One region of the Alishewanella sp. BS5-314 genome, then DNA from elsewhere that is predicted to be linked to it. Evidence: predicted binding sites of a transcription regulator. Region 1 holds the regulator's gene; each other region holds the start of a gene.
What was found. The regulator FNR, encoded in region 1, switches genes on or off when oxygen is low (the NO sensors DNR and NnrR bind a similar motif). The targets are predictions, from matches to a motif close to TTGATCTAGATCAA.
Positions count from the first base shown of each region.

Region 2: the regulator FNR is predicted to act here: its motif matches at 2,682-2,695, upstream of ccmA (cytochrome c biogenesis heme-transporting ATPase CcmA).
Region 3: the regulator FNR is predicted to act here: its motif matches at 1,671-1,684, upstream of H1D31_RS13905 (high-potential iron-sulfur protein).

Region 1 covers NZ_JACEHJ010000002.1:561,878-566,060, forward strand. The annotation lists gene H1D31_RS07100 (glucosaminidase domain-containing protein) at 1-167, shown strand, start outside; gene ttcA (tRNA 2-thiocytidine(32) synthetase TtcA) at 243-1,160, opposite strand; gene uspE (universal stress protein UspE) at 1,238-2,170, opposite strand; gene fnr (fumarate/nitrate reduction transcriptional regulator Fnr) at 2,277-2,981, opposite strand; gene H1D31_RS07120 (sulfite exporter TauE/SafE family protein) at 3,018-3,692, opposite strand; gene ccoS (cbb3-type cytochrome oxidase assembly protein CcoS) at 3,682-3,858, opposite strand; gene H1D31_RS07130 (heavy metal translocating P-type ATPase) at 3,855-4,183, opposite strand, start outside.
Region 2 covers NZ_JACEHJ010000002.1:1,278,626-1,282,808, forward strand. The annotation lists gene ccmE (cytochrome c maturation protein CcmE) at 1-250, opposite strand, end outside; gene ccmD (heme exporter protein CcmD) at 250-543, opposite strand; gene H1D31_RS10350 (heme ABC transporter permease) at 540-1,277, opposite strand; gene ccmB (heme exporter protein CcmB) at 1,279-1,944, opposite strand; gene ccmA (cytochrome c biogenesis heme-transporting ATPase CcmA) at 1,938-2,597, opposite strand; gene H1D31_RS10365 (flagellar hook-length control protein FliK) at 2,831-4,183, shown strand, end outside.
Region 3 covers NZ_JACEHJ010000002.1:2,016,223-2,020,405, reverse strand. The annotation lists gene typA (translational GTPase TypA) at 1-164, shown strand, start outside; gene H1D31_RS13910 (DUF819 domain-containing protein) at 236-1,474, opposite strand; gene H1D31_RS13905 (high-potential iron-sulfur protein) at 1,779-2,069, shown strand; gene folM (dihydromonapterin reductase) at 2,163-2,900, opposite strand; gene H1D31_RS13895 (methyl-accepting chemotaxis protein) at 3,072-4,183, shown strand, end outside.

The DNA.
Region 1 (4,183 bases):
CTTATGAGAAGCTGCGGCATATCCGGGCTGAGCACCGCGCTGAGAATAAGCCGCTGCGTGGTGAAGCCCTGGCGCACGGTTTAAGCGCGTATTCTGAACGCGGTCATGAGTATATTGAAGAAATCACTGCCATGATCCGTTTTAATCGCCGTCTGCTGGAAGAGTAAGCAAGCTAGAATTAAAAAGCCCGGTTTTAACCAGGCTTTTCTAAAGCAAAATACTTAAGGTAGATTGCGGCTAAACTAGCTTAGTTCTACTGTCTGATGCACGCTCAGCTCTTCATCATCCTGCTCAAAACCTACCGGCACTGATGGTACGGCCGGTTTATCAAAGGCAGTATCACCATCGCCGTTTAACGGGCTGTCTTTGCTGATGGCTTTAAAATCGAACAAACTGTTATCGGCCAGATGCGAAGGTATAATATTTTGCATCGCCTGGAACATGGTTTCAATGCGGCCGGGGAAGCACTTATCCCAATCCTGCAGCATTTCTTTTACCACCTGCCGCTGTAAACCATCCTGTGAGCCACAGAGGTTGCAGGGGATGATGGGGAAGCCTTTCGCCACTGAGTATTTTTCAATATCTTTTTCTTTGCAGTAGGCCAGTGGCCGGATCACGATATGTTCACCATTGTCGCTGATCAGCTTGGGCGGCATCGACTTCATCTTGCCGCCGTAGAACATATTTAAAAACAAGGTTTCCAGCATATCATCGCGATGATGACCCAGCGCAATCTTGGTCGCGCCCAGCTCCTTTGCCGTACGATATAAAATACCGCGGCGCAGCCGTGAGCACAGTGAGCAGGTGGTTTTACCTTCCGGGATCTTCTCTTTGACGATCGAGTAGGTGTCTTCAGTAACAATTTTAAAATCGACGCCGATGCTGCTTAAATATTCCGGTAACACATGCGCCGGGAAGCCGGGTTGTTTCTGATCCAGGTTAACTGCAACGATGCTGAAATTCACCGGCGCAGATTGCTGCAGATTAAGCAGGATATCTAACAGCGTATAGGAGTCTTTGCCGCCGGATAAACAGACCATGATCTTGTCACCTTCGCTGATCATGCCAAAATCAGCAATGGCCTGGCCGACATTACGGCGCAGCCGTTTATGCAGCTTGTTCAGATTATATTGGGCTTTCGCTTGTGCCGCGTGAGACATCATTAACTACCAGACAGAAAAAAGGCGCACATTATACCCAAGGGTGCGCCTGTTCAAAAGAGGCAGAGGCTGGAAGGCTAGGATTTCTCCAGCGGACAGACAAAATTGGCCGGTTTTAAGGCCAGCACATCACAATCCAGACGGTCAATCACATGCTCAGCGGTATTACCGATAATGGCCGCCGATAAGCCGGTGCGGCCGATAGTGCCAATTAATACCATCTCGGCATCAAGCTGCCGTGCCAATTTCGGGATCACATCTTCCGGCATCCCTTCCAGCACATGACATTGCTCTGCCGGGATCTGATGTTCGGCTGCCAGTTGCTTCACGGCATCCTTATGATGTCGCTGCATGGTGCTGTTATATTCCTGCGGATTAAATTCCGGGATCTCGATGGCGATATTAACCGGAGTACCGGGGTAGGCATTCACCAGATGCACCCTGGCATTTAGCATGGCAGCCATTTGTTTAGCTTTATCAATCACCCTGTTATTCAGGGATTTATGATGCTCCTGCTCACTGCCGGCATTAACAGCGGCGATAATATTACCTTGCGCCGGCCAGGCATGCTCTTTTACCAGCAGCACCGGGCAGGGGCATTTGCGCAAAATATGCCAGTCAGTTGGGGTGAAAATCATCGATTTCAGCACATCGTGGTCATGGGTGCCTTTGATCACCAGATCAAAGTTATGCTCCAGCACAGCTTTGACGACGGCTTCGAACGGTCTGTTATGCCAGACCACCTGAATACTGATCTCCAGTCCTTGCGCCTGAGCCTGCTGCAGTAAGCCACTGACCCAGATTTCGCGATCTTTAATCACCGCCTGCTTCATTGCTTCGCGTTCGTCACCGGATAGCATGGTGGTCATCTCATAGGAGAATTCGTATACCGATAAAAACGCGGTCAGTTTACCGCCTTGTTTGCGGCTTAGCTCCAGGGCGCGGTCGAGGGCTTTCTGTTGTTCAGTCGTGGGATCTAATACCACTAAAACATTGTTATAAATCGACATAATGACTCCGGTTACCAGGTTGATGCACGCAATCTGTTAGATTAAGTGTAGTCAACATAACCGGAGTTGGTAGGCTGGCCTTTGTGTTAAATCAACAAAATACCGATTAACACTGACCGGCGAGGTTACTTAAGGCAGGGGCATCTAAAATGGTTATCAGTTTGCCATCCACTTCGATGATCTGATCTTTATGTAATTTACTCAGCAGCCTGCTAATGGTTTCAACGGTTAAACCCAGGTAATTGCCGATATCACTGCGGGTCATGGTCAGGCGGAAGGCTTTGGAGGAAAAACCACGGTTACCGTAGCGCGAGGCCAGATGGTTTAAAAAGGTGGCCAGTTTTTGTTCGGCAGTTTTGCGGTTTAACAGCAACAACATCTGCTGATCAGCCTGGATATCCTGACTCATCAGCCGCATCATCTGCTGCCGTAACTTGGGTAGCTGGTCCAGTAACATTTCCAGGTTGTTAAAGGGGATCTCGCAAATCATGCCGGTTTCCAGCGCTTCGGCGTAGCTCATATGCTGCTGGGTATTAATCGCATCAAAACCGATAATATCGCCGGGTAAATGGAAGCCGGTAATTTGCTGCTCACCTTGCTCGGTCAGGGTAAAGGTTTTAAAGGAACCGGTGCGTACCGCATACAGTGCTTTCAGGGCGGTGCCGCTTTCAAACAGGATATCGCCTTTATGTAACGGTCGTTTGCGCTGAATAATGTCATCCAGCTTGGTCATTTCCTGATCGTTGAGTGAAAACGGCAGGCACAACTGACTAAAACCACAATCCTGACAATTAATCGCCGAGCGTTGCATCGAATAAACCCTGAATTCCCTAATATAGTAGCTAGCTTAAAAAACTAACCTCTGCAAAGCAAGCCATATCGTATAAATGCCGTAGATAGCCAGTATAGCGGCGGTGCTATAGCGAAACCACAAGGCGCTTTTCAGCTGGCGCAGTAGCTGTGCGGCGCCACCAACGGCCAGGATCGCCGGCAAGGTGCCCAAGCCAAAGCTCAGCATCAGCAGGGCACCATGCCAGGGGCTGCCGCTGGCCAGACTCCAGCTAAGGGTCGAATAAACCAAGCCGCAGGGCAAAAAACCCCACAGCAGGCCATACCGATAGGCTTTCGTCGCTGAGTCAAGTGGTAACAGTGCCTTGGTACAGGGCTGGACGCGCTGCCAGAGCTTTTGCCCGAGCCGTTCCAGCTGCGTCAGACCAAACCAGAGCCGGGCGATATAGAGCGCCATAGCAACCAGTAAGACGCCTGCCAGTAACCGCAACCAGAGCATGGAGGCACCGGCCAGCTGCATCGCGGTCAGGCCAAAGTAGCCGACCAGGGCACCAAACAGGCTGTAGGTGGTTAAGCGGCCGGCACTGAGTAACAGGGGGTAAGTATAACCGGAGTGGCGGCGCTCAGCCGGCACGCTCAGTTGCAAGGCACTGGCAATGCCGCCGCACATCACCAGGCAGTGACTGCTGCCCAGCAGGCCGATCAGCAGCGCGGCCAGATAATCAGGGCTCATCTTTGTCCGCGGGTGGTTTTGGCTTATCGTCCTCGTCAAACAGGATGCTCAACCCTTCTTTTTCCAGATCTTCAAACTGTTTCGAGCGCACCGCCCAGAAGAAAATCCAGATCCCCATCGCAACAAAGAAGATGGCTATCGGGATAAGTACGTAAATGATGCTCATTTCTTTAGTAACCTCAATGAATTCGATACCACCAATAACGAGCTGAACGACATACCGATCACTGCAATATAGGGCGAGACAAAGCCGGCTACGGCCAGCGGAATAATAATCAAATTATAACCGACAGACCATCCGAGATTTTGCTTTATCACGCTGGCGGTGGTTTTGCCACCTTTGAGCAGTGCGGCTAACAGACTCACATCGGGTTTTAACAACACGACATCAGCCTGATTTTTAGACAGATCGGCACCAGAGTGCACCGCAACCGAAATATGCGCAGCGTTAAAGCCTGGGCTGTCGTTAATACCATCGCCCAGCATCAGTA
Region 2 (4,183 bases), 720 kb from region 1:
AATCAAAACGTACCCGCAAACTGGTTTCATCACGCTGTACCGTGCCCGGCACTACCATGCCACCCAGACGCAACCTTTGCCCTACCTCGGGCTTCACTTTATTTGGGCCTGTGCCACTAACCAACTGGCCCGGGGTATAGAACAAATTAATATTCTGACTCAGCGCATATAGCATGGCGCCAACGGCACCGGCCATCAGGCCAATCACCAGGATGATGGAAAACAGGCGTTTCTGACGTCTTGATTGCATTAGGTCTGTTGCTCCTGATACTGCTTAACACGTTGCTCGCGTGCCAATTTTGCTTCGAGCTGCTGTTTAAATTGCCGATGATTAAAATAACTCCAGATGATTAACCCAATTAGCAAAAGATAGGTTAAGGCATAGGCCAGCCAAACATAAAAGGCATAACTGACACCATTGCTCGCCATTTGTAGAAAATCGCTAAAGCTGGCGAAATAGAACGGAAAAAGACCAAAAAGTTTCTGCGGGATCTCTGCAGCGGCACTAAAAACCAGTGCGAATTCAACAAGACTGTGCATCATACTTTACCCACCAGTTGTTTTACCCAGGGCCTGTGCTGCTCGTTTTCCAGAATGGCAGTACGCAACCTTACACAGGTTAACCATAACATCACTAGCTTAAAGGCCAGTAAACTCATTAATAATGGCCATAACATACTGGGATCAATCGACGGCTTGGCAAATTTGGTAATGGTTGCACCCTGATGCAACGTATTCCACCATTCAACTGAAAAGTGAATAATGGGCAGATTAATGGTACCAATTACAGCCAGTAAACTGGCTACCTTAGCCCCGGTTTGCCGGTCAGAGAAGGCACCATGTAATGCCATTACTCCAAAATATAAAAATAACAGGATGAGCTGTGATGTTAAGCGTGCATCCCATACCCACCAGGCGCCCCACATCGGCTCACCCCAGGCCATACCGGTCAGCAGAGCAATGGCGGTGTATACCGCGCCGATAGGTGCAATTGCCAGCACCGCCCATTGTGCGGTTTTAATTTGCCAAACCAGAGCAGTAAAAGCAGCGATCGCCATGGCCATATAGGCACCCATCGACATAATGGCCGACGGCACATGGATATGGATAATACGGTAGCTGTCACCTTGCTGGTAATCGGTTGGCGTAAAGCCAAGGCCCCAGATATTACCAAGCAGCAGCGTAAAGAGTGCGGCAGCCATTAACCAGGGCGAAAGTTTACCGCAAAAATGATAAAGGGTTTCTGGCTTGGCCAGCGGATGTAACCACTTAAACATATCAGCTCACATTTATCTTAAGCGCACTGCACACTGCCATCGGCACCAGTGCCAGCGCAAACAATACGATTGCCAGTAAAATTGCCAACTGTCCCTGATATGCTAATCCCATGCTGGCAGCTTCGATCGCCGCACTGGCAAAAATTAGCAGCGGAATATACAGCGGCAGAATCAGCAGTGCCAGTAAAATCCCACCCTTATCGGCGGAAACCGTAATAGCCGCGCCTAACACGCTCAATAAACTCAGCACCGGGGTGCCAAGCAGCAGAGTTAACGCCATCGCTTGCAATGCCGGCAGCTCCAGATTAAACAACAGTGCCACCAGCGGTGATAACAATACCAGCGGCAAACCGGTGCTTAACCAGTTAGCGCTGATTTTCGCCAGCACAAAAGGCAACAGCGCGTGCCGGGCAGCCACCAGTTGCTCTATCACCCCGTTACGGTAGTCATCCTTAAACAGCCGCTCGGCAGCGAGTAACACGCTAAGCAGTGCCGCGATCCAGACAATACCCGGTGCCATTATACGCAGCATATTGGGCTCCGGGCCAACGCCAATTGGGAACAGGGTCAGCACTATGATAAAAAACAGTACCGGATTGAGCCAGTCGGACTTTTGCCGGGCCAGCAGCCGCAGTTCGCGTTGTAAAAAGACACCGTAGCTTACCATCGGTAGTGGATCTCCAGGGCAAAGAGCCCGGCATACTGCAGGCTAAGCGGCTGATGGGTGGTCAGAATAATGGCGCCGCCCTGCTCTAAATGGGCGATAAAGTGCTGTTGCAAGGTGCCGATAGCCGTTTGATCCAGCGCGGTGAAAGGCTCATCCAGGATCCACAGCTCTGCCCGGCTGGCCCAAAGCCGGGCAAGTGATACCCGGCGCTGCTGTCCGGCCGATAACATCCGGCACGGAATATCCTCTAAGCCTGCCAGCCCTAAACTCGCCAGCAACGCCAGATCATCGGCCGGCTTCAGATCAGTTGCCGCACGCCAGAAGCGTAAATTTTCCAGTGCAGTTAGTTGCTCGTGAATACCACTTTGATGACCAATAAAGCACAGGTTAGCCGCGTAATCGGCACTAACGTCAGATAGCGGGCGCCCCTGATAATACAGCTCGCCTTCTTCCGGCCTCGCCAAGCCGGCCAGAATACGTAATAAGCTACTTTTGCCGGCGCCATTTTTGCCTTTGATTTGTAATAACTGCCCGGCGCTGACACTGAGCGATAATTGCTCGAATAGCACCCTGTCCTGCTTGACGCAGCTAAGCCCGCTGGCGCTGAGCAGCGCGGCTGGGGTGTGATTTAAAGTTGACTGAGTAAGATCCACTGGCCTTAACTATCGACTCTGCAAAAAATTGCGCGCATAGTAGCATAACAGGCGGCGAAAACGAATCAGAACCGGTACTTAGCCATGATCCAGATCAGCATCTTCCACGCAACTTATCCACAGCACTCCGGTACCGGTCTGACCAGCTTAACCAGCGCACTGTTGTGCAGAGCCTCGCACCGACTTGAGCTTTCAGACTGTTGCTACATCCAGCGATATCGGGTTATCCGTTAATGGATCCTCTATTGCCTTTATCTGGTGGTGTGCTGTCAGCGTTACCGCAACAAAAAACCCAACTGTCACTGAATACGCCCTACCCGGCGCAATTGCTGCAAGATGCTGACCCCGTGCTACGCCTGCAAGTTGGCGGGCGTGAACTGCGCTTGCCACTACATCATTTACCAGCTCTGCCGCTGGCTCAGCCCCTGACAGTTAGTGTCAGCTTAAGCCAGGGAACATCGCTACAGCTAAATCTGAGCCTGCCAACAGCCAGCGTGACGGTGCCACTTACCCCGGCGCAAGTTGCTGCGTTACAAGATCCCAAGGCGCTGGCCCTGCTTACCCAACAACTTAACCGCGGCGAAACACCCAACCTGGCCGGTAGCCCGGTTATGACATCCGCCCTCAGTACGCTGCTGGCGGCAAAAATTCCGTTGCAGCTGAACCTGAATGCCAGCGGGGAGCTAAGCATTCAACCCGAACAACCCGCTAAAAGCTTAACTTTACCACTCAGTGTGCTAAAAGAGCCGGCCTTGCTACAAAGCTTAGTTGCAGAGAAACTGCCGCTAATGAAACAATGGTCGGCAGCGACGAGTCAGGAGAGCACGATGAAACCCCTGAACCTGGATCAGGCCCTGCAACAACTAAGTGGCGTAAAAGTTGAGTTAAGCAGCGCCAAACTGCAGGCTGGCGCCGATTATTTCGCCCGCTTACAGTTAAACGCCAAGCAAGGGCCGGAATTATTGATCCAAACTGCGCAAGGCCCTGTGCGTCTGCCACTGCAACAACTGCCGGCTATCCCCAGCGGGGTTCCGTTACTGCTGCAAATGCAACCGCTGGCCGATGGAGGGGTGCAGCTGCAGGTTAAAGTGCTGGCAGGTGTCGCAACAGAGGTACCGCTTAGCAGCGCACAGCTGCGCCTGTTACAGGACCCAAAACAGCTGGCGTTGTTGCAACAGCAACTTAGTCGTGGTGAAGCACCGCCACAACTGGCCGGCGAGCCCTTTAAATTACCAGCAGGCATCACGACTACGCCGCAGACTGTCACACTGCAACTGTTAAACCAGTTAACCAATAATACTGCCGCGAGCAAAAGCCCGGCCGGCAGCCTGAGTATTCTGCCGATTGCTGCCGAGCAGCAACTGCAGTTAAGTCAGAAAGATTTGCTAAAGCCTTTGCCATGGCAAACCTCTGCCACGGAGCGTCCGGCAGCGGTAAATCTGAATAACAGCACCAGCGTTGCCGAGCAGGGTTGGCGGCAACTGTTACCTTTACTTAGCAGCAGCCCGGCGCGGCTGGCAGCACTGCCGGAGATGCCACCGGCTGTCGTTGCCCTGCTACAACAGATCAGGCAAGCACAACCGGAT
Region 3 (4,183 bases), 1.5 Mb from region 1:
ACGAAGCCTTAACCCTGACGCCACCGATCAAGCTGACGCTGGAAAGCGCACTGGAATTTATCGATGACGACGAACTGGTTGAAGTGACGCCAAAATCGATCCGCATTCGCAAAAAGCACCTGACCGAGAACGAGCGTAAACGCGCCAGCCGTCAGTCAGAGTAAGCGCTTTGCTGTGACATAACAAAGCCCCGCTTAACGCGGGGCTTTGTTTTATCGGCGCTAACAACAAGGCTTTAAGGTGCCACCATCCGTAGTAACAGGCCACACAGATAGGCGCCATAGGTGCCCAGGCCATAACCGAGGATCGCCAGCAGTACACCCACCGGCGCCAACGATGGATGAAAGGCGGCAGCGACCACCGGTGCCGACGCGGCGCCACCGACATTCGCCTGGCTACCTACCGCCATATAAAACAGCGGCGCCTTAATCAATTTCGCCACCAGTAACATCAGGCCAGCATGAAAGGCCATCCAGACGATACCGACCAAGAACATCAGTGGGTAGTCCAGAATGGCGGTCACATCCATATGCATACCGATAGTCGCTACCAGGATATACAAAAAAGCACTGCCGACCTTGGAGGCGCCTACTGCCTCGAGTTGTCTGACCCGGGTTGCGGACAGGATCAGGCCAACGGTGGTGGCTACCACCACCAGCCAGAAGAAGGTACTGGCCAGGCTATAGTCTGCCAGCACCGGTGCTTCGCGGCCAATCCAGGGCGCAACGATATCGGCAATTAAATGTGAAAAACCGGTCACGCCAAAGGCGACGGCAAAGATCAGCATCAGATCATGCATGGTCGGAATGCGCGCATGCTGAGCCTGATAATTCTCGATCTTCTGTTGTAGATGACGAATAGCACTGGTGTCGGCACCGGTTTTCTGGTCGAAATAGCTGGCGCGACTGGCCATCAGCAACAGCACCGCCATCCAGACATTAGCCACTATGACATCCACGGTAATCATCACCGAGAAAATGCTGCCATCAACTTCAAACACTTCTTTCATCGCGGCCTGATTGGCGCCACCACCAATCCAGCTACCGGCGATAGTACTCATGCCACGCCAGATATCACCGCCCAGTGCTTCCGGGTACAGGCTACCCAGCATCAAAAGTGCCAGTGGACCGCCAATAATAATCCCCAGGGTGCCGGTAAGAAACATAATCAGCGCTTTCGGGCCAAGGCCAATAATGGCTTTAAAGTCGACACTCAGCGTCAGCAATACCAGACTGGCCGGTAATAAATAGCGCGATGCCATCTTGTACAGGGCCGAGCCTTCCCCATCAATGATGCCAAAGCTGTTTAACAGTGACGGAATAAAGTAGCAAAGTAGCAGGGCAGGGACATAACGGTAAAAAGCCTTACAGTAGCGGTTAGCACTGTGACTGGTATAAAACACCAGCCCCAGGATCAGCGCCAGCAGGCCAAGAACGACGGCATCGTTGGTGATCAAAACAGTGGTTTCTTGCATATATTATTCTTTTTAGCTCAGAAATGGGCGCCAGAGCGAGTTCAGGCGCTGGGGTGTTGCTAGTGTGCCGTAAAAAGGTCACAGCTGGCAATCTTTCTGCCGCGTAGCTGTCCCGCCTGGTCGCAGCCTGGGCCATTGTCTGCTACCCTACACCGGGTATCGCTATAGCTGTTATGGTTAAAAAGCCGAACTTAAGTTGATACTTATCAAATCCGCAAAGACGGATCCTCAGTATGATAATCAGGGCAGACCAGCGTTAGCCGGCAACGGCCAGCGGCCCTTACTACAATGCAGGAGTGTTCGAATGAATAATATTAACCGTCGTAACTTTTTCAAAATCTCAGCCGGTACCGTCATTGGTATGACGCTGGGCGGTGTCACGCTCAGAGCCTTTGCCGCTGAGCAATTAAAGCTGGATGACCCTTTAGCGGCAGCGATGCGCTATACCCACAAGTCGGAAGTGGAAGGTCAGAAATGCAGTAACTGTAACCTGATCCAGGGTGAGGACGGCCAGGAATGGCGGCCTTGCGCCATTTTCCCAGGCAAATTAGTCGCCTCAGAAGGCTGGTGTGCTGCCTGGGTGAAAAAGGTTTAAGCTAACGCCTTGAGGATAAACGCCGGCCTGCTGCCGGCGTTTTTGTGTGCGCCGCGTCTAAACTTCAGTGTTGCGTTGGGGTTTACGCGAAACTCAGGGTAAATTTAAATGCCGACCGCCATCCAGCGCCAGTACCCGTCCGGTCAGATAGCGGCTGTCCAGAATATAGCGTACTGCTGTTACCACTTCCTGTGCCCCAGGTTCACACTGTAACAACGACTTTTGCAAAGCCTGCTGTTTATATTCCTCGGCATCACCGGCATTAAACATCAGTAGCGCCGGCGCTATGGTATTAACTTTAATCTTTGGTGCAAATTGCCGTGCAAAAGACAGGGTCAGGTTCTCTAGCGCGGCTTTGGACGCTGCATAGGCAATATGTTTGCTACTGCCAACACAGGCCACAAAATCACTCAGCTGAATAATATCGGCCTGCTCACTGAGCTGCAGTTGTGGCTGCAGCGCACGATTAAGCAAGTAGGGCGTACGGGCATGAATTTGCTGCAAATAATCAAAGCTTTCTGCTTCTGCTTGCAGTTGCGCCAACAAGGAGTCTGCAGTTGCCGGCGGATCCTTGCGCCAGTCCGAGGCATTATGGATCAGCGCCCGCAGTGGACCAAGCTGCTGCAGCTGGCTGATAAAATCCGCCAGGCTATTTAGATCGGTCAGATCGCATTGGTAGGTTAGCACGCCGGCGGCTTTAAGTTGTGCCAGCCCCGGTCGCTCACTACGGTAGCTGGCCACCACTTGATAACCGGCCTGTTGTAGGTCTAACGCCAGTGCCAGGCCAACACGCTGCGCGGCTCCGGTGATGACGATAATGGGTTTATGCATAGGAAATCCTTGGTTAATTGCCTGAAGTTTTGACGGTCAGGCAGGCGTAGCAGCAAGTATATACTTTACGCTTACTGCCGTGGATCCCTGCGTAAGGATTGCTGCTGTCATAAAAAAGACACACTTAGCTGTTAAGTTGCCGCCAGTTTCACTCCGATGCAGGTCCTCACTATGTTTAATTTCTCTACCATCGCCAGCCGGGTGCTGGTGTTGGGACTGGTACCCCTGGGTTTGTTGCTGCTGGTTTTGGTGGCATCTTTTCAGGCCGCTAACAGCAAGGACCAGCTGTTTAACCGCCTGTATCATGAACACCTGGCGATCCTGTCTGGTGTTATGCAAAGTCAAAAAATTCTGCAACAGCAGGCGTTTAGCGAGGTGCAGCAATATAAATCCGGCTGGTCTTCGGCCGAGGCGACCCGTAGCAGCGTGCAGGCGCTACTGGCTGAAGCTGCGACGCAATGGCAAGGTTTTAGTGAGCAGCGTACGATAAAATCGCCGGCGGATGAAGAGGCTTTTGCCGCGCTGGACGCGGCCTTTGCCAAAGCCGTTAAACACTATCAGGATTGGATAGGCTTTGTCGGTGACGATGCGCTGCTAATCAAAATTTTGAATGATTCCAGCATTAATAACGAATTTAAACAGCAGATTGCCCCTTTTGCTACTCTGGCTGAGCAGTTTATTCAGCAGCAAATCGATGCTGCGGCTGAGGTGCGGGATGCCTCTGAGCAGCTAACCGGGCAGATGCTGTTGGTGTATCTGGTTGGCGGCGCCTTGCTAACCGCCTTTGTGTTATTGCTGATTTGGCAAACCCGCCGCGCGGTGAATAAGCCGCTGACCCGGCTGCGTGATCTGTTGTTACAACTGGAACAGCAAGCCGATTTAACCTTACGTGCCGACGAACGTGGCCGTGATGAGATTGCCGAAGCGGCCCGGGCACTGAATTTAATGCTGCAGCGTTTTGCTGGCCTGCTGCAACAGCTAGGCGGCAGTGCGCGGGAGCTGAGTAGTCAGGCGACGCAGGTGTCCGGCATTAGCGACCAGGTGAATAATGGTGCTGCGGACCAAGCCCGGTTAGCGGATCAATTATCTGACGCGGTCAGTGAGATGATGCAGGCACTGGATCGGGTGGCCAGCCATACCGGCTCGGCCAATCAGGTCAGTCAGAATGCCAGCGCTCTGTGTCAGCAGGGCCAGCAGGTAAGCCAGAAGAGTATGCACAGCGCCGAACAGTTGGCGCAGCAAATGGCTGCCGCCGCCAGGCTGATGCAACAATTACAGCAAGA